DNA from 4 places in the Neobacillus sp. MER 74 genome. Region 2 is predicted to be linked to each of the others. Evidence: predicted binding sites of a transcription regulator. Region 2 holds the regulator's gene; each other region holds the start of a gene.

Region 1 (4,906 bases), on a different contig from region 2:
CGAAATATTAAACAGCATCGCACCACTAAAGAACAGCCAGAAGCTTAACGCGTTAAGTTGTGGGAATGCGACGTCACGAGCACCGATTTGCAGTGGGATTACTACGTTCATTAAGCCAATTAATAATGGCATTGCTGCAAACAAAATCATAATGACACCGTGTGTAGTGAAAATTTCATTGTAATGTTGTGCATCTAAAAATTTCATTTCTGGACGTGAGGTTTGAGCCTTCATTAAGAGGCCGTCAACACCGCCACGGAAAAACATTAATACACCAGAGAGGATATACATAATCCCAATTCGTTTATGATCAACGGTTGTTAACCATTCTCTCCAGAGCCATTTCCATTTTTTTAAATAGGTAACTCCAGCCACAATTCCGATCATTGTTAAGAGAATAGCAATCTGGGAACCTAGTATTAATGGGTTGCCAACAATAAAAAAGTCATGCCAATTAATGTTCATTGTGCTCACCTCCATCTGATTTCTCACTCTTGTCCATGCTTTCCATACCTTCCATGTCCATAGAATGACTATTTGTTTCTTTTTCTTTGAAAATCTTTCCTTTTACGCCATGTACTTCGTACAATTCAGGATTTGTATAAGTTTTAGAATTCATATCCGCATGGTTTACCCAGGCAAGATGTGTTCCAATAAATGTTTCACGTCCTAAGTGTGTAGGCTTAAGAAGTTGATTGTATTTCTTTTCTGTTAACTTAGGAGCAGTTTCTTTAACTTCTTTTACCCATTTTTCAAAGGCTTGGGGGGATTTTGCTTCAACCGTAAATTCCATTTCAGCATAGCCCTTACCATTAAAGTTTGTATTTCTTCCTAAAAATTCACCAGGCTTGTCAGCTGTAAGGTACAGCTCTGTCTCCATCTTGTTCATGGTATACTTTTGACCGCCTAAAGCAGGAACCCAGAATGACTGCATTGTACCTGCAGAAGTTAACTTAAACTGCACAGGCGTGCCAGCAGGAATATTCACGTAGTTCACAGTTTCAATCCCTTGTTCAGGGTAGCTAAAAATCCACTTCCAATCGGCAGAAGTCACATTAATGGTAATTGGTTTTTTATTTTCATATCCAGCAGGTACTTTTTCTAACTTATAGATTGTATTAACAGTAGGAATCGTTAAAGCAATAACAATAAGAATAGGAATGACAGTCCAAATTATTTCTAATTTTGTGCTGCCATGTTCTTCAGGTGGTTCGTAATCTGCATTTTCAGGCTTAGCCCGATATTTCCAGATAATATATCCAAATAAACCAAAAACAACGACAACCACTAGCAACATAAAAATAAGTGACCAGTTAATTAAATCTAGAATGTCACGTGCGGCAGGTCCTTTTGGATCAAAGACGACCATATTCGTACATCCGCTTAAAAGCATAGTTGGTACTAAAGCTAACAGTGGAATTAAGTAGCTTTTTTTAAACATGAATTTTTCTCCCTTCCAAATGTTCACTTTTACGATTATAATCGTGAAACCTTTCACAAACAAGACTGAATTACTTCTTTTTTTGCTTCCATGCACTGATTAAGCCTAATTTAAATTAGTTATTATTTAATAGTAATTAGTCCGTTAGTCTTTTCTAAAACCTATATTAACAATAATGCTGTGATGTTTATACACGTTTTTCGATTAATTTGTGACAAATTTGTTAAGGTTTTAAAATTCCTATCGAGGAAAAGAATGTATGTAAATTTTTACCTGGTAAATTAAGTATTTTTAGTTCAAAACTAATCATTGTCTATTTTTGCAAAAAAGTGGGATAATACGTAGGAATACATAGATGAGGAGAGCCAAAAATGAAGGTAAAAGTGAATCGTAATGCAGCAAAAGCTTTGAAAAAAATGTTAGAACAAGAAGAAGCACAAGGAAAACTTTTTCGTGTGCATGTCACAAGTATTCATGGTGACCATGCCCATTATGATTTAAAGCTTGATACACCAACAGAAAATGATGTTGTCGTCACAAGCGATAAAGAAATTGATTTCATTATTGATAAAAATGACTCAAACCTAAATAGTATTTGGATTCAATATTTCCAATTCCCGAAAGATGAGTGGCTGATTACTAACCCAACCATGGGCGTCCATCACCATCATTAATAGCACCACATTAAAACGCTTGTTTTTGACAGGCGTTTTTTTATTATTGTTATTTTCTTAAAACTTGAAATAATTAGTAATTATTTCATATAATCCCATTACCATGAACAATCGTAAGTAATTTCATACTAATAAAAGGAGTGTGCATATGATTTAATCACAAAACAAGTTTACCCTTCTACAATCATAGAAGGGAAATCTTTTGCAATAAGTCTTTATGATATAGGAGATAAACACTTTAGTCAGTTCTTATTTCGAGGGTAAGATAAATGAAGTAGTCCATTATTAATTTGTGAATGTATTAAATGAGCCTGTGTTGGTTCAGGTAGGTCAATTACTCGTTCAAAATCACCATATTCGCGTTCTCTCTTCATTTCCATTTCTAATGGTAGAACAGGTTTTATTCTGCCATTAATTTTTAAATGATTATTTGAAATTAAGCTAAGCGAAACATCTTCTGGATTTACCCCAGGTATTTCAAAAATAATAAAGTTATAATAATCATTTTGGTATAAGTCAAATTTTGGATTTAGCGATACTTCTCTAAAAAATTCATCTGGTTGTTTTTGCTTTAGTACGCTAGACCAAAAATTGCTCTCTCTATACTCGTTAGTAATCTCTAGCCATTTTCTCATTTTTTCTATATCCATATTGCTGCTCCTTTAAATTTGATTAGCTATAGGCATAGATGGGTTAGCTATTTGATCCTGATCACTAATATCTGTATCTATATTGCCTGAGTACATTAAAGAAGTAGCTGGTGATAAATCACCTAAAGTGAAATTTGCTCCAACAAATTTACTATTTGCAGTATGGCTGTTATGCACAGTAGGACCGATATCAACATTCCCGTTTTGGGTGGCTCCATTTATCTTGAAATTTAAAATATTTATTTGATATGGCATATCAGATAACTCCTATAATTTTAGATTGGTGGTACAGGTTGAATTGGTGTATTGACATTAGTAGAATCAGTAGTTCCAATAGAGGTTTGATCATTAACGTCTGGATCATTTAACAGGTTTTCCATCATTGCCTCAGTTGGTGAAGTATCTCCATATGAAGCATTAATTCCTTGTAATTTACTATTGGCTGTGGGACTGTTATGAGATGCTTCCCCTATAGTTATGGAGCCATTGCCCGAAATACTGTTTATTTTTAGATAATATAAATTGATAACAACCGATGGCATCATTAAACACCTTTCTATTCTTGGCTTATGGGTACTATATGCAATAGAGCGCCTATAGGTTACTTATTAAAGGATTATAAGAAAATTGCAAGATACTTGTCAGAGTATTTATTATAACTATATTATGTAAACTTAATGTTTGATTAGTTTTTAGAAATGATGTTATCTTATTATAGGAAAAGTATGGAAGGGAGCTTGATATACATATGGATAATTTTAATAATGACATTGAAGTCAAACTAGTTGCACTCGATATGGATGGTACGCTTTTAAATAATAAAGGACAGGTATCGGAAGCAAATCGTGAAGCCATCAAAGCTGCTAAGGAAAAAGGAATCTATGTGGTTCTTAGTACAGGCCGTTCACTTTTGACGAGCAGAGAGCATGCTGATTCATTGGAGCTTGATTCTTATTTAGTCACCGTTAATGGTAGTGAAATATGGGATGATCAACGTCAATTAGTAGAGAGGAACTTGGTAAAGTCTGAACTTGTTGAGTGGATGTGGAGGTTATCGCTGCAACATAAGACTAAGTTTTGGGCGATTAGCACGGAACGCAATTGGCATAATGAAATGCCGGAGGACTTGCATACTTTAGAATGGATGAAATTTGGCTTTAATATCGATGATGATGAAACCAGAGAGATAATCATGAAAGAATTACAGGCAAAAGGTGAATTTGAACTTAGTAATTCTACGTTGAAAAATATTGAAGTGAATTCGGCCGGTATTAATAAAGCGAAGGGTCTGGAGATTGTTTGTAACAGGCTGGGATTGGATATGAAAAATGTAATGGCCGTAGGTGATAGTCTTAATGATTTGGCGATGATCAAGGCAGCTGGCATGGGAGTTGCAATGGGAAATGCACAAGATCTTGTGAAAGAAGCTGCGGATTGGGTAACTACCACAAATGAGGAAGACGGAGTTGCAAAAGCAATCCACAAATGGGTTTTATAAAGATTTTATATCCAATTAAAATTTTTAAAATTGTTATGGTATAGGTAAAAAGGAAATGGGTAAAAATAATTATGCAATCAATTTGCAATTTACATGTAATAGTTACATGCTAGGAGGCTACAAAGAATGGAATCAGGTAAAGTAAAATGGTTTAACAGTGAAAAAGGTTTTGGATTCATTGAGCGTGAAGGTGGAGAAGATGTATTTGTTCACTTTTCTGCTATTCAAGGCGAAGGATACAAAACATTAGACGAAGGTCAAGAGGTAACGTTTGAAATTGAAAGTGGCCAACGTGGACCACAAGCAGTAAACGTCCGTAAATCATAATGACCCGCCAATAAACAGACCCAAGCCTTTTGGGTCTGTTTTTTTATAATATTGCGATGTGCTCCATTTACCGTTAAGAAGAGAATATAATACGAAAGGTAAATGAAAGGGCACTCCATTTACCATGAAGAGGAAAAAACCGTTGACACGGTAAATGAAAGTGAGTTCCATTTACCATGAAAAGGAAAAAACCGTTGACACGGTAAATGAAAGTGAGCTCCATTTACCATGAAGAAGAAAAAAACGTTGACACGGTAAATGAAAGTGAGTTCCATTTACCATGAAGAGGAAAAAGCCGTTCACACGGTATATGAAA
Region 2 (4,906 bases):
CGGGCGTGCCCGGGAGCCTCCTCGTCGCTTTGCTCCTGCGGGGTATCCCCTGCCCCGTACTCCCACAGGAGTCTTCGTGCCTGGAACGAAGAGCAACAGAGTGCCAAAATCAACATTAACCTTTAACACAGCCAAAAAGAAAAAACCAAGCACTGCTCGGTTTTTACTCTGCCAATTCCGCCCATGCTTCCATTAGTTGCTCGAGTTCAGCCTTGGCTTTTTCATTTTTTATGTTGATTTCTAATACTCTTTCATGATTTTGAAAGATATCTGGATCACATAACTGCTGTTCGAATTCCTGAATTTGCTCTTCCAGTTCTTCAATTCTTTGTTCCACTTCTTCTAATTTCCGTTTTCGCTGACGTTCTTGTTTCTTGCTTTCCTTATCCTGTTGATAAGTATTTTTCTCAAATGCTTCCATTTGTGCAGACCCTTTTTGAATATCCGCCAGCGCCAGGGCAGCAAGCTCCTCCTGCTCCAATTTCTTCTCTACATAATAATCATAATCCCCTAAATACTCTGTACTGCCATGGCGGCTCAGTTCCAAGACCTTTGTGGCAATTCGGTTAATAAAGTACCTGTCATGGGAGACAAAAAGAATTGTGCCAGGGTAATCGATTAATGCATTCTCAAGAACTTCCTTGCTATCTAAATCCAAATGGTTGGTGGGCTCATCTAAAATTAGAACATTGGCTTTTTCCAACATAAGCTTAGCTAAAGCAAGTCGAGCTTTCTCCCCGCCGCTTAAAGTGGAGACAATTTTTAAGACATCATCACCGGAAAATAAGAAATTACCAAGAACCGTTCGAATCTCTTTTTCGTTTTTTAACGGGTAATCATCCCAGAGTTCATTCAAAACACGCTTATTGGAAGTTAATTCAGCCTGTTCCTGATCGTAATATCCGATGGAAAGGTTTGTTCCATAGAGAATGGTTCCGTCTAGGGCAGGAAGCTTTTTAATAATTGTTTTTAATAAGGTTGATTTACCAATTCCATTTGGGCCAACTAAGGCAATGCTTTCTCCTTTATAGGCACGAAATGAAATGGCTTCTGAGACCTTTTCGCCCTGATAACCGACAGCAAGGGAATCGACCGTTAACACGTCATTGCCGCTTTGTTTTTCAATTTCAAACGAGAAGTTTGCCGATTTTTCATCTCCTAAGGGGCGGTCCATCAGTTCCATCTTCTCTAACTTTTTGCGGCGGCTTTGGGCTCGTTTGGTCGTTGATGCACGTGCCAAATTCCGGTTGATAAAATCCTGAAGATCTGCCACCTCTTGCTGTTGCTTTTCAAAAAGCTTTAAATCACGCTCATAATTGGCCGCTTTTTGATCTAGGTAGGCACTATAGTTGCCTGTGAATCGTTGAATTTGCTTGCGGGACACTTCATATACCTGCGTAACCACCTTATCTAAAAAATAGCGGTCATGGGAAACAATCAAAATGGCCCCGTGATAACTTTGTAAATATTGCTCCAGCCAGGACAGGGTATCAATATCAAGATGGTTGGTCGGCTCGTCCAATATTAAGATATCAGGCTTAGTTAATAGCAGTTTACCAAGGGCAAGACGCGTTTTCTGTCCGCCGCTTAAACTTGATATCATCAAGGATTTATCAGGGAAATTTAACCCATGGAGTACAGAACGGAGCTCTGCCTCGTATTGATATCCACCCTGCTCCTTAAATTTCACTTGAAGATGGTCGTACTCTTTTAGGATTCTCTCGTATCTTCCAGTATCATCAAATACATTAGGATCGGCCATTTGCTCTTCAAGGGCCCGAAGTGACTTTTCCATTAAACGCAGCGGTTCAAATACAGTCAACATCTCGTCCCATATCGACAAAGTGGACTCTAAACCAGTATTTTGGGCTAAATAGCCAATCATTACTTCTTTTGGTTTGATGATTTCACCGCCATCATGTGACAAGTGGCCAGCAATAATCTTCAATAATGTTGATTTTCCTGCCCCGTTGCGACCAACTAGAGCCACACGGTCTCGAGTTTGTAATTCTAATTTAATATTCGATAAAATTAGGTCAGCACCATAATATTTTTGTAGTTGATTAACCTGTAACAAAATCATTCTTTTTCACCTCTATTACATAGGTTTAGTGTACCTTATTCCCCGTATATCGGCAATAAACTGAGGCGCAGATTAGGTGGATGAAGGTGTTAAATCGGCAAAAACCTTGAATTTCGTTCAAAGTTTCACAGACAGATAAGGAAAAATAGTGTATGATTTGAAGGGAGGATTATTTATATGGCAGAATTAACGCATTTTAATGAAGAAGGCCGAGCAAAAATGGTCGATGTCAGTGATAAGCCAGAAACAGCACGGACGGCACTTGCTCATTCCAGTATTACAGTTAGGAAAGAAATTTACGATAGAATTACGAATCACGCGATAAAAAAAGGTGATGTCTTAGCAGTGGCACAGGTAGCTGCGGTCATGGCAGCAAAGAAGACGTGGGATTTGATTCCGATGTGTCATCCGATCCCCTTAACGGGGGTTAATATATCTTTTTCCTGGGAGCAGGACACAGAAGAGAATTATCGCTTAAATATATCGGCAGCCGTTAAAACCAAGGGGAATACAGGTGTAGAAATGGAAGCGTTAACAGCTGCGTCAGCATGCGCTTTAACGGTTTATGATATGTGTAAAGCTGTTGATAAAGGTATGGTGATTGGCCCTACATATCTTGTCGAAAAAACAGGCGGTAAAAATGGTGATTTTAAGAGAAACGAAAAAGTTAAATGATTTTTAACTAAATTATCCATGGGGTGTGGGAGATTATGAGTAATGAAACAATGAAAATACCACAGGCGACAGCCAAACGGCTGCCCCTTTATTACCGATTTCTTAAAAACCTGCATTCTTCCGGTAAGCAAAGGGTTTCATCAGCCGAACTAAGTGAAGCCGTAAAGGTCGACTCAGCCACGATTCGCCGCGATTTTTCTTATTTCGGAGCTTTAGGAAAAAAAGGTTATGGGTATAATGTCAATTATTTGATTTCCTTCTTTCGTAAAACCTTGGACCAGGATGAATTAACAAAGGTTGCTTTAATAGGGGTAGGGAATCTGGGCACAGCATTTTTAAACTATAATTTTTTAAAGAATAATAACACGAAAATAGAATGTGCCTTTGATGTGGATCCAGAAAAAATGGGAACGAAAATTCGCGAGGTCCCGGTTTATCAAATGGATGAATTGGAGAAGGTTTTATCTGAGGGAGGTATATCCGTTGCGATATTAACGGTTCCAGCCCCAGTTGCACAGATGATTACTGATCGACTTGTGAGTGCAAATATAAAGGGAATATTAAACTTTACGCCAGCACGCTTAAATGTTCCCCCGCAAATTAGAGTCCATCATATTGACTTAGCAGTGGAACTGCAATCGCTTGTTTATTTTTTAAAGCATTATCCGACGGTGGAATTAGAGGAAGAAGAATAGTAATTTAGTTAAGAGCTTTTCACAACATTTGTGGAGAGCTCTTTTGTATGCTTCATACCCTGCTTTTTTTAATTACATAATCTATCAAAATACTGAGGGCTGGACTAAGATGTAGGTAGTTTATTTGCAAGCGATTACTATCGGGATTATAGATCACACATTCCCTAGAGTGACATCTAGGGTTTTTGCAATTGGAGGGGATGAAGTTGGCGGTCGTGCTGACTATGTTTGTACTTGGGGTATTATTAGGATTTGTCGGAGCAGGAGGTTCTGGCTTTATTATTGCCATTTTAACAGTGGTTTTTGGAGTTCCCATCCATGTCGCTTTAGGGACATCTTTAGCTGCCATGGTGTTTACTACCTTGTCAGGTGCGTACAGTCATTTTCGACAAGGAAATATTTCGATTAAAACGGGTCTAATTGTCGGAGGCTTTGGGTCGATTGCTTCCTATTTTGGTTCAAAGCTAGCTGGTTTGATTCCCATCCATTCCTTGCATTGGTTAACCGCAGGGATGTTGTTTCTATCCGCTTTGATCTTGGTCGTACGATTGTTTATCGTTCAAAAAATTAAGGCAAACTATAAAAAAGACGAACCGAGCAACCTTCTTCTCATTAAGAAAGCAGCGCTAGTCGGTTTGGTTACCGGGTTGTTGTCTGGGACATTTGGGATTGGTGCTGCACCGTTCATTCAAATCGGACTGCTTTTAATCTTGGGACTTACGCTTAAACAATCTGTGGGTACAACCATGCTTGTTATTCTGCCCATCGCTTTAGCAGGGGGAGCTGGCTATTATTTTCAAGGATACTTGAACTTCCCATTGTTATTTGAAGTGGTGGCAGGAACCATGATTGGTTCTTATGTCGGGGCCAAGTTTACGGACTTTGCACCTCAGCCCGTGTTAAAAAGTGCGATGGTCCTGACCCCTATTTTAGCAGGAGCCATATTACTGATAAGTTAAAGAAAGCTTCCAATGCTGCAAAGTTCTGTCATAGCAAGCTTTGCAGCTTTTTTGCGTTTACTTACCTGAATGATTACATTGTCATCAAGGGATGATCAAGATGGTGCCTGACACCCGGCACAGCTGGAGGGAAATATGAGAAGGGGCAGATGGAGTTTAAAATCAGTAATTATTGTATTCGTTTGTGTAGTGGTTACTTTTTCGCTGTTGATAACGGATTTACTTATAAGTTCCAGAATTGCTTCAGAGACGGAAAAGAATCAGGCGGAGCAAGCAAGAAGTGTAGCTCGCATGGTTGCACATAGTCCGCTTGTGATTGAGGCGATGAGTGGGAAACGCGATGAAAAGGACATTCAAAGCTATGCAAATGAAATGAGGAAAGTTACAAATGTTTACTTTATTGTCGTGATGGATATGAATGCCATTCGAAAATCCCACCCCGACAGTAATAAAATAGGGTTGCCATTCAGGGGTGGAGATGAAGGACCTGTTTT
Region 3 (4,906 bases), on a different contig from region 2:
GTTGCTTTCGTCCATACCGATAATATAGTCGAATTTCCAAAAGTCTTCTTTCTTTAGTCGTCGTCCAACAAGCCCATTAGAAGAGATATTGTATTTCTTCAGAATATCAAGAGTTCCTTCGTGTGGTGGGAAACCGATTTGCCAGGAACTGGTTGCAGCGGAATCAACTGCGATTTTGTTTGTCAAATTTGCTTTTTTGACTAAGTTGCGAAACAAAGCTTCAGCCATCGGTGAACGGCAAATATTCCCCAGGCATACAAATAAAACGTTGATCATGAAACCTAACCCCTTTAATAGCCTTCTTTTCATTCGTAATCACAAAGTATGTACCAAACAGAAAAACGGAACGGCGCTAGTGCTATTTTTAGAAACTGTTTCAATGCTCCCAATTGACAGCTAAAGACCTCAACTCTTTCCTCGTAAACACTAAGCGGATTAAGTTTCTTTGTTCAAAAGGAATTTGTTCAAAATCCAGAAAAACATAGGCTGCAGCAGGATTCCACCCAACGATTTGGAAATGTCGGTCTGTGATCAGTGTAGGGCAGTATTTTAATTCTGTTAAAATTTTTTCTAAAGAAGGGGAAAGTTTTGTTTGTAAAACTTCATGTTTATACACATTTGTGTTAACTTCTAATGCTAAATCCGTCAAAACTGTCTCGTAACTTAATACAAACTAGTCCGTCATATACAGTAAAAGGGGGATGTGTATGAAGAAATGGCTTTTAATATTCATAGCTCTTTTTGGACTTGCCATAATAGGTTGTTCAAATAATGGATCGTCAGGAGGAAAGCCGCCTAAAGCCTTTATAGAAATCAATAATAAAAGATTTGAAACTGTGCTTGGTACTTATTGTTGGCAAGAGAATGGAAAAGGTGAATGCGTCGATTCTGTTGGAACAATTGAACTATTAAAAAGTAAAAAGCCAATAGAAGTAAAACCTGGAGAGAAAATAACTTTCGTGATGGATTATGAACCAAAACCAAATAAATTCCATGTTTTGCAGATAAGCAATAACCAAGAAACTGAAATTGTTGTTAAGGATAATCATTTTTCTGCACCTATACAAAAAGGGCTTTATTATTACTCTTATGGAGTATGGTGGATGGATGAAAAGGAAGAGAATTTATCTCATGGCGATGCTTTTTATGCCTTCTCCTTAGAAGTAAAATAGTTAAAAGGGAAAGCCATTAATACTTTCCCTTTCTTTACTCCTTTATACCAGTCGGGACCTTCGTTTATGATTAAACTAATGTACCTTCTTGCATTTCAATGGTGCTGTTCATGAACATTTCCAAGTCGGCTTTCGTATTGGAAATGCCGCCTACACCAAAATTCTCAATTAAGAAGTTCGTTACGTTTGGTGATAAGAAAGCTGGTAATGTTGGGCCAACGTGAATATTTTTCACACCCAAGTATAGTAAAGATAAGAATACGATCACCGCTTTTTGCTCATACCATGCGATATTGTAAGATAACGGTAATTCATTTACACTTTCTAATCCGAATGCCTCTTTCAGCTTCAATGCCGTCATAACTAAAGAGTAGGAATCGTTACATTGACCTGCATCCAGTACCCTTGGAATTCCGTTGATATCACCTAAATCCAGCTTATTATATCGATATTTTGCACAACCTGCTGTTAAAATAATCGTATCTTGTGGAAGCTCTTCGGCAAACTCTTTATAATACGTTCTGCTCTTATGGCGGCCATCACAGCCAGCCATGACAAAGAATCGTTTAATATCACCATTTTTCACCGCTTCTACCACTTGATCTGCTACTTGAGCCACTTGATTATGCGCAAATCCTCCAACAATTTCACCTGTTTCAATTTCTACTGGCGGCTGGCATTTCTTTGCATGCTCAATGATAACAGAGAAATCTTTTGTTCCATCTTCATTTTTTGGAATATAGGTTACACCTTCAACAGCCGTTGCCCCAGTGGTATACATTCTTCCTTTATAAGATTCCTTTGGCGGAACAATACAGTTGGTTGTCATTAAAATCGGACCGTTAAAGCTTTCGAATTCACGAGTTTGTTCCCACCATGCATTTCCATAGTTACCGACAAAGTGGTCATATTTTTTGAAGGCTGGATAATAGTGTGCCGGCAGCATTTCGCTATGTGTATACACATCTACTCCCGTGCCTTCCGTTTGTTTTAATAACTGTTCCATATCTTTCAGGTCATGGCCACTCACTAAAATTCCCGGATTTTGACGTACCCCAATGTTTACTTTCGTCATTTCCGGATGACCATATGTGGATGTATTGGCGGTATCTAAAAGCTCCATGGCATGAACGCCATACTTTCCACATTCCATTGAAAGTTCAATCAATTGTTCCATACTTACAGAATCATCTGTAATCATGGCTAGTGCTTTTTGCATAAACGCATTTAGCTCATCATTTTCATAGTAAAGGTTTGCCGCATGCTCTAAATAGGCAGCCATTCCTTTCAAACCGTATGTTACTAACTCTCTTAATGAACGAATATCTTCATCTTTTGTGGCTAAAATACTAACTTCCTGCGAAGCAGATTTCATTTCTAGTTGATGATTGGTTTCAGCATCCCATGTAACATAATCGCTATTATTGTCTAACGTGTACCCAGCATTGGTAATGGCCGCTTTAATTTCTTCCCGGAGGTTTAAACCTTTTCTTACTGTATGAAAAAACTCATTTTTATCCCAATTGGCATTGGTAATCGTCATAAAAAGACCATTTACAATATATTCATCGGTTTTCTTTTGATTAATCCCGATTCCACGTGCCATTGTATTCACAATTGCTAATCCCTTCATTGTATAAATCAATAAATCTTGCATATTGGCTAAATCATCTTTTTTTCCACATACTCCAACAACTGTACAACCTGTTCCTTTTGCAGTTTCTTGACATTGAAAACAAAACATACTCATTTATAATTTCCTCCTGTGAATGTTTGCAGATTTTTAATTTTTCTAGGTTCTTAGTTAGTGGGAAAGATTGAATAAGGTTTAATAGCAATAATAATGTAATCAACTTATTTACATTGCTCATTATAAGTTCATTGATTTTAAATTTGGAGTTCTTTATGAATCTGTTCATAAACAAGTCAAAAAGATTTGAACACTTCGTGACAAAAAGGACAAATGGATGGGGGGCGGAAATCTAAAAAACAATATCCGATTAGAAAAGATTTAATATCCTTCCATTCTGAATACTTTTCAAAAATATAAGGAAATTAATAATATGTGAAGAAAAAGGAGGAAAATGAGGTGATTCGTGTTAGAAGGAGTCCTTTCATGAAGAAAGAAGTGAAAGATCATAAAGCTCCACATCAGACTTTATCACAGGACAGCCCTTTATCGAAAACACTTGAAAGCAATATACAATACTTCTCCTCTCTGTACAAGGAAAGTTCAGATGTCATTTTCCGAACCTTTATTGTTGATAAGAAAGACGCTGCTATTATCTATATAGAGGGATTAAGCGATACTCAACAGTTAGAACAACAAGTGCTTGAGACACTGTTAGATACAAGTGAATTGGATGAAACAGACTTCCTGCTTTCTATAAAAAATAGATTACCCATTTCAAACATCAACCGGGTCACGACGATTTCCGCCTGTATCGATGCCATTTCCACTGGAAACCCAGTTTTGTTGTTTGATGGATTTGAAGAGGCTTTCTCCTTAGGTTTAGTGAAATTTGAAAAACGCACCATTGAAGAGCCACAGGCGGAAACATCCATTCGAGGACCAAGAGAAGGTTTCACTGAATCTCTTGGTGTAAATACATCATTATTGCGTCGAATTATAAAAGACCCTGCTTTGAAAATGAAGACCGTCTATATAGGAAAATATACAAAGACAAAGGTGGTAATTTCTTTTATAGAGGGAATAGTAGATAAAGCTCTAATTGAGGAAATAGAAAACCGTCTGAATCGAATAAATATTGATGGAGTGTTGGAAAGTGGGTATATCGAACAATTCATTGAGGATAATCCCTATTCTCCCTTTCCGCAAGTTTTGTATACCGAGCGCCCTGATGTGGTTTGCGGTAATTTACTAGAGGGCAGAGCCGTTTTGCTTATTGAAGGGACCCCCTTTTCCTTGGTGGCACTAGTGAGTTTTTTTAGTTTATTTCAATCCCCAGAAGACTATTACGAACGTTTTTGGATAGGGGCCATTATCCGATCTCTCAGGTTTCATTTTTTAGTAATCGCCTTATTTCTCCCTTCAAATCTATGTTTCCATAGTCACGTTTCATCAGGAAATGATCCCCGTCTGCCTTGTTGCTAAGTATAGCATCGGCTAGAGAAGGCATCCCCTTTCCGGGCATTGTTGAAGCGATTATGATGGAAAATACCTTTGAAGCCATAAGGGAGGCTGGAGTACGTCTTCCTAGACAAGTCGGTTCAGCTGTCAGTATCGTAGGGGCACTTGTCATTGGAGAGGCAGCTGTTCAGGCGGGGATTGTTTCTGCACCCATGATTATTGTGGTGAGTAGTACAGGGATTGCCTCCTTTATGGTACCTCGCTATTCGATTGGTCTAGCCATCCGATTACTAAGGTTCCCAATTATCATTCTAGCAGGCTTTGTCGGGCTAATCGGGGTCATGCTTGCGTTAATTCTGCTCGTGATCCAAATGCCATTTCCAAGTTACAACTCAATGTACCGAGGAGACTGTTCTGGGGTCAATGTAAACTTTTTATTTTTGGAGACGAGCTTGCTAAAAACGGTATACGTAAAGAAATCGATTTTTTGGCACGCCATCCAAGTCCAAGAGGAAAATCACTTTTATATGTTAGTAAAGGGGAAGCGAGAGATATTTTGACATTAATTCCACCTTTAGAAAGATATTCAGGGGAGGCCCTGAGAAAAGTATCACAAATTGAAAATGGAATGATTACAACACTA
Region 4 (4,906 bases), on a different contig from region 2:
ATTGAAGATTTTTATCGTGCTATTAATGAATCGAAACCATCATTCATTAGAATTGAAGCGGACGAACTAACATATCCGCTCCATGTGATAATTCGTTATGAAATTGAAAAAGGGTTATTTAATGATGATGTTGCTGTGAAGGACTTACCAAAGATATGGAATGATAAGTACGAAGAGTATTTAGGCATTCGTCCTGAAAATGATGCATTGGGTGTGCTGCAGGACGTCCATTGGGCGGGAGGCAGCTTTGGTTATTTCCCTTCCTATGCCTTAGGGTATATGTATGCAGCACAATTTAAGCAGAAAATGGTCGAAGATCTACCGAATTTTAATCAATTAGTCGAAGAGGGGAACCTTATTCCAATCAAAGAATGGCTGACAGCTAATATCCATCGATACGGCAAAATGAAAAAGCCGCTTGAAATCTTACAGGATGTTACCGGAGAGGGCCTAAATTCCAAATATTTAATTGATTATCTATATGAGAAGTTTGGAAAGGTATATAGATTAAATTAATGAAACAAGACTTCAATCGAAAAGATTGAAGTCTTGTTAAATTATTAATATTTTGCTTTGAGAATTGTCCTGCTCCAGGGCGTTTGCGCTTTTCTTATTACCATTTACTCCAGGTCTGGAATCCTTTTGAGCCTGGAGGGGAGTTTTGAATAATATCGATAAATGGAATCGTGTAAGCGAAAAGAATTAAGGCTGCGGCAATTCCTAGCCATAATTTCCAGTTTTCAAATACCATTGGTGCTTTTTCCTCAAGATTCTCAGCTACCGCTACAGGGAATTCTTCATCCCCTTTAGGAGCAAAGAAGGCAAGATTGATGAATATGATAATCATCAGAATAATTCCTAGGAATAAAATTGTTCCACCCACTGCTTGTGCAATTTGATATGGAACCCATTCAGCTGCTTGTTTGGCTCCACCATAAGTAGAGAATGCAGAACGTCTTGGTCCGCCTAAAAGGCCTTGGAAGTGCATGGCACCCGACATGAAGGCCATTCCAATGAACCATACCCAAGCTTGAATGATACCTAATTTATTCATAGCTTTTGTTAATTTGCGGCCGGTTAAATGTGGAACAAGCCAATAAGAAATTCCAAAGAACGTTAATACAACGGATGTTGCCGCAGTTAAATGGAAGTGACCAGTTACCCAAATGGTGTTATGCACCACTTGGTCCATTTGGTTGGAAGCGTTAATGATCCCACCAGCACCAGCAGGAATAAATGAAGCCATCCCAATAAATGGAACAGTAAACCTAGCGTCATTCCAAGGCAGAACTTTAAACCAGCCAAAAAGGCCTGTTGCTCCTTTTGAGCGACCATATCTTTCAAACGTAGCGAATAACGAGAAAGCAGTCATTAATGATGGAATAATAACCATGAATGTTAAGATAACCTGTAAGAATTTCCAAGCAGGGTCAATCCCTGGCTCTGTTAATTGGTGGTGAAAACCAACCGGAATCGAGAAGAGCAGAAACAAAATAAATGACAAGCGTGCCAATGAATCAGAGAAAATTTTTCCACCGATAATTTTCGGGATAATCGCATACCAGCACATGTACGCAGGTAAAAGCCAGAAATAAACGAGTGGGTGACCAAAATACCAAAATAAAGTCCGACTTACTAATACATCAACAGTATCCACTAATCCAAGCGACCAAGGAAGTAATTGGAACAATACCGTTGCTGCAACGCCCAATGTAGCAATAATCCACATGACAGTATTTATTACAGCCATAAAACTTAATAATGGACTTGGCTGACCTGGATTGTTTTTTCGCCATTTTGCATAGGTCATGATTTGAGCCGAACCATCAATCCAGCTTCCAATTACTACAAACGTTAAACCTAAGTAAAAAATCCAATGTGCTTTAAGTGGTGCATAAAAAGTGTAAAGTACAGAAGCTTCTTTTAGCAAAACCATGGTTGCTGCCATTAAAGTTCCTACTAACATTATCCAAAAACCGATCCAGCCGCTTCGGCGGGCAGCAATTGAATGACCTCCAGTGGTTCTGCTTACCGCAGCATATTGAAATCCCATAATAAAAAACGTCGTTAAAACCAATCCCATTAAAACACCATGGACAGTTAGGATTTGGTAATAATCAATGCCCCATGGAAGCTCCCATTTTCCGGAACGGACAAGGGTTTGTAATAGCCCCATTAAACCTCCAAGTGCAAGAGCAGAGAAGGCAACAAAAAAATGCGCCATTGAAAGCTTTGCATCTCGCGGGTCCACTTTTACTTTCGTTGTTATGGAGTTAGTCATTATTTTTTCACCTCAATCATCGAACTCATTAAATGATGTCCAGCACCACAATATTCATTACAAACAATTAAATATTCTCCTGCTTTATCAAATGTTGTCGTATATTCACTGACATAACCAGGCTCCAGCATCATGTTGATATTTGTTCCCGCAACCTCAAAGCCATGGACGACGTCTTTAGTTGTAGCAATAACTTTCACCTTTGCTCCAAGTGGTACTTCCACTTTTACTGGATTATAGGAGAAAGCCGAAGCAACATAGACTAACTCATAGTCCCAATCTTTCCCTTCAACCTTATGTAATCCCGGTTTATCAAAGGGTTTCGTTTGATCGACCTTATCTACATTAATCGTCGTTAAACAGCTCGGCGGCTTGTTGCCAAGATAGAACGCGCTTACACCTACAGTTGTTAAGAAAACAACCAGAGCGCCAATTCCAAAGGCTAGCCAAATTTTTTCGAATTTATGCATATGCATAATCTTTTCCCCCTTCAATCATTAAAAACGATCAACAAATAAGTAATAGACACTTACCCAAGTAACAACAATAAAAGCTCCTAATAAGAAAACGGACGCTAATGTCCCTTTAAGAGAAGAGCTGTCTTCAATTTCTGTTTTATTGTTTGTTTTAAGTTCCGCCTTCGCCATCCCCCGCACTCCCTTCAGAGTAATAAAATAATTGATTAGTTCTCTTTCATAATACAAAACAATTGTGAGGAAAAAATAACAAATATCATAGTTCACGAATTGTTCATTCCTTAGGTATCTACTATGTTAATATTATAAAATTGATATAACAGTGATTTATATCACAATCACCCCGGGGTATTTGTGAATAAAATGTGAACTATCACACTTCCTCTGTGATAAAAGTAATTGAATAATCCTTCATAAACGATAAAAAGATATCTTTTGGAATCAATGTCACACTCTCGAAGTTCGAAAATATGATAATAATAAATCTTATTTTCCTCTAGAAAAGAGTGGATTTTTGTGGAAAAATATTATTGCGAACGATGTCGTCTCTTGTATGACAATGTGGAAATTTGTAAAATTTGTGGAACTGTAGTAAAAAATAAAATTAAGATTGAAGTTCAAAAGCAGCCTGATAAAAATTAGATCAAGAAAAGCATATTTCTTGCTTTTCTTTAAGAAGTTGAAATTGGAAAACATTAGCTAATGAACGAAATTAGCATCCATTATATAATTTAAGAGCACAGCAACAACCTTCAAAACGTTTGCTCCCTTATAGAGAAACTTCGGTTTCTCCCTTAAAGGGGGCTTTTTTTTATGTGTTGACCTTTCTGCATAAATATCTCCAATCTGGAAAAAATACCCTTACATAGCTTGAAGGAGATAAGATATGCCGACGATAATTTCAGTTGCAGAGGTAACGCCGCCATTTGAAGTAAACCAAAATCAAGCATCGGAGTTTGCCCGCGAGCTGTTCTCCGATTCTTTTAAGGACATTGAAAGACTTTTACGCGCCTTTCAAAATGGCCAAATTGAAAAAAGGCATTTTGTAAAAAACATTGATTGGTTTAAAGAAGATAAAACGTTGGAAGAAAAAAATACGGCTTATATTGAGTCAGCGGTTGAACTTGGAAGAGAAGCAATCGAGAAGTGTTTATATAATTCTGATTTCTTAACAAGGGAAATCCCTTATCAGGAGATTGACGCCATTTTTTTTATTTCAACCACCGGAATGGCTACTCCAAGCATCGAAGCGAGAATTATGAACTTACTTCCCTTCCTGCCTCATACTAAGAGGGTTCCAATATGGGGACTTGGTTGTGCAGGTGGTGCTGCAGGGTTATCAAGAGCCCGTGAATACTGCCTTGCTTTTCCGAAAGCAAAGGTCCTTGTACTTTCTGTGGAACTTTGCAGCTTGACCTTTCAACGTAATGATCTATCGAAAAGTAATTTCATAGGTACATCCTTATTTGCTGATGGTGTTGCCTGTGCGTTAGTTTGCGGTGATGATTCAAATTATTGTGAATACAGAAAGAAGAAGACTTCACCCTTCATTATTGCAACTCAGTCAACACTTATGCCGGATTCCTTAGATGTGATGGGATGGGATATAAAGAGTAACGGGTTATATGTCGTTTTTTCTCGCGATATTCCTCATATAATTGAAAATTGGTTGAAGCCGAATGTAACGGAGTTTCTAGTAGAAAATCATGTAGAACTTGAAACAATTAACTATTTTATTGCCCATCCAGGTGGAAAAAAGGTAATCGATGCTTATGTAAAATCATTAGAAATTCCTCCCTCAATGACTAAGGTTTCACTTGATGTGCTAAAACAGTTTGGAAATATGTCTTCAGCGACAATCCTTTTTGTGCTGAAGCGATTCATGGAGAAAGAAATTCCAAAAGGTGCCTATGGTCTTGGTACTGCTCTTGGGCCAGGGTTTAGTTCAGAACTGCATTTAATGAGGTGGAGGTAAATGGAAGGATTTCTTGTATTCGAAATCATCATTGGCTTCATTATTTTTCAACGTGTGGTTGAACTTTGTATCGCAAAACGGAATGAAAAATGGATGAAGAACCAAGGTGCTATCGAATTTGGTAAAAAACATTATCGATTGATGGTTTTGATGCATGTACTGTTCTTTATTTGC

The links. Region 2 encodes Rex, which represses fermentation and respiration genes when NADH is low (regulators of the CRP and FNR family bind a similar motif). Its sites were predicted from a motif close to TTGTGAAATATTTCACAA; they were not measured.
Region 1: qoxA (cytochrome aa3 quinol oxidase subunit II) is a predicted target of Rex. The motif match lies at 1,483-1,500, and genes of this name have one in related genera.
Region 3: hcp (hydroxylamine reductase) is a predicted target of Rex. The motif match lies at 3,076-3,093, and genes of this name have one in related genera.
Region 4: M3610_RS04635 (cytochrome c oxidase subunit 2A) is a predicted target of Rex. The motif match lies at 3,121-3,138, and genes of this name have one in related genera.

What each region holds. Positions count from the first base shown of each region.
Region 1 covers NZ_JAMAUV010000009.1:114,659-119,564, forward strand. Annotated here, with positions in the region: gene qoxB (cytochrome aa3 quinol oxidase subunit I) at 1-465, opposite strand, end outside; gene qoxA (cytochrome aa3 quinol oxidase subunit II) at 455-1,441, opposite strand; gene M3610_RS16390 (iron-sulfur cluster assembly accessory protein) at 1,813-2,115, shown strand; gene M3610_RS16395 (Hsp20/alpha crystallin family protein) at 2,358-2,765, opposite strand; gene M3610_RS16400 (spore germination protein) at 2,778-3,020, opposite strand; gene M3610_RS16405 (spore germination protein) at 3,041-3,307, opposite strand; gene M3610_RS16410 (Cof-type HAD-IIB family hydrolase) at 3,514-4,263, shown strand; gene M3610_RS16415 (cold-shock protein) at 4,390-4,590, shown strand.
Region 2 covers NZ_JAMAUV010000030.1:3,518-8,423, forward strand. Annotated here, with positions in the region: gene M3610_RS25005 (hypothetical protein) at 1-135, opposite strand, end outside; gene M3610_RS25010 (ABC transporter ATP-binding protein) at 164-2,083, opposite strand; gene moaC (cyclic pyranopterin monophosphate synthase MoaC) at 2,261-2,758, shown strand; gene M3610_RS25020 (redox-sensing transcriptional repressor Rex) at 2,794-3,453, shown strand; gene M3610_RS25025 (sulfite exporter TauE/SafE family protein) at 3,660-4,412, shown strand; gene dcuS (DcuS/MalK family sensor histidine kinase) at 4,548-4,906, shown strand, end outside.
Region 3 covers NZ_JAMAUV010000013.1:19,419-24,324, reverse strand. Annotated here, with positions in the region: gene M3610_RS19160 (low molecular weight protein-tyrosine-phosphatase) at 1-276, opposite strand, end outside; partial or broken gene M3610_RS19155 (MmyB family transcriptional regulator) at 380-649, opposite strand; gene M3610_RS19150 (hypothetical protein) at 708-1,172, shown strand; gene hcp (hydroxylamine reductase) at 1,243-2,916, opposite strand; gene M3610_RS19140 (spore germination protein) at 3,289-4,287, shown strand; partial or broken gene M3610_RS19135 (spore germination protein) at 4,278-4,577, shown strand; gene M3610_RS19130 (Ger(x)C family spore germination protein) at 4,550-4,906, shown strand, end outside.
Region 4 covers NZ_JAMAUV010000002.1:79,366-84,271, reverse strand. Annotated here, with positions in the region: gene M3610_RS04650 (carboxypeptidase M32) at 1-516, shown strand, start outside; gene M3610_RS04645 (b(o/a)3-type cytochrome-c oxidase subunit 1) at 614-2,281, opposite strand; gene M3610_RS04640 (cytochrome c oxidase subunit II) at 2,281-2,757, opposite strand; gene M3610_RS04635 (cytochrome c oxidase subunit 2A) at 2,779-2,928, opposite strand; gene M3610_RS04630 (type III polyketide synthase) at 3,644-4,732, shown strand; gene M3610_RS04625 (isoprenylcysteine carboxyl methyltransferase family protein) at 4,733-4,906, shown strand, end outside.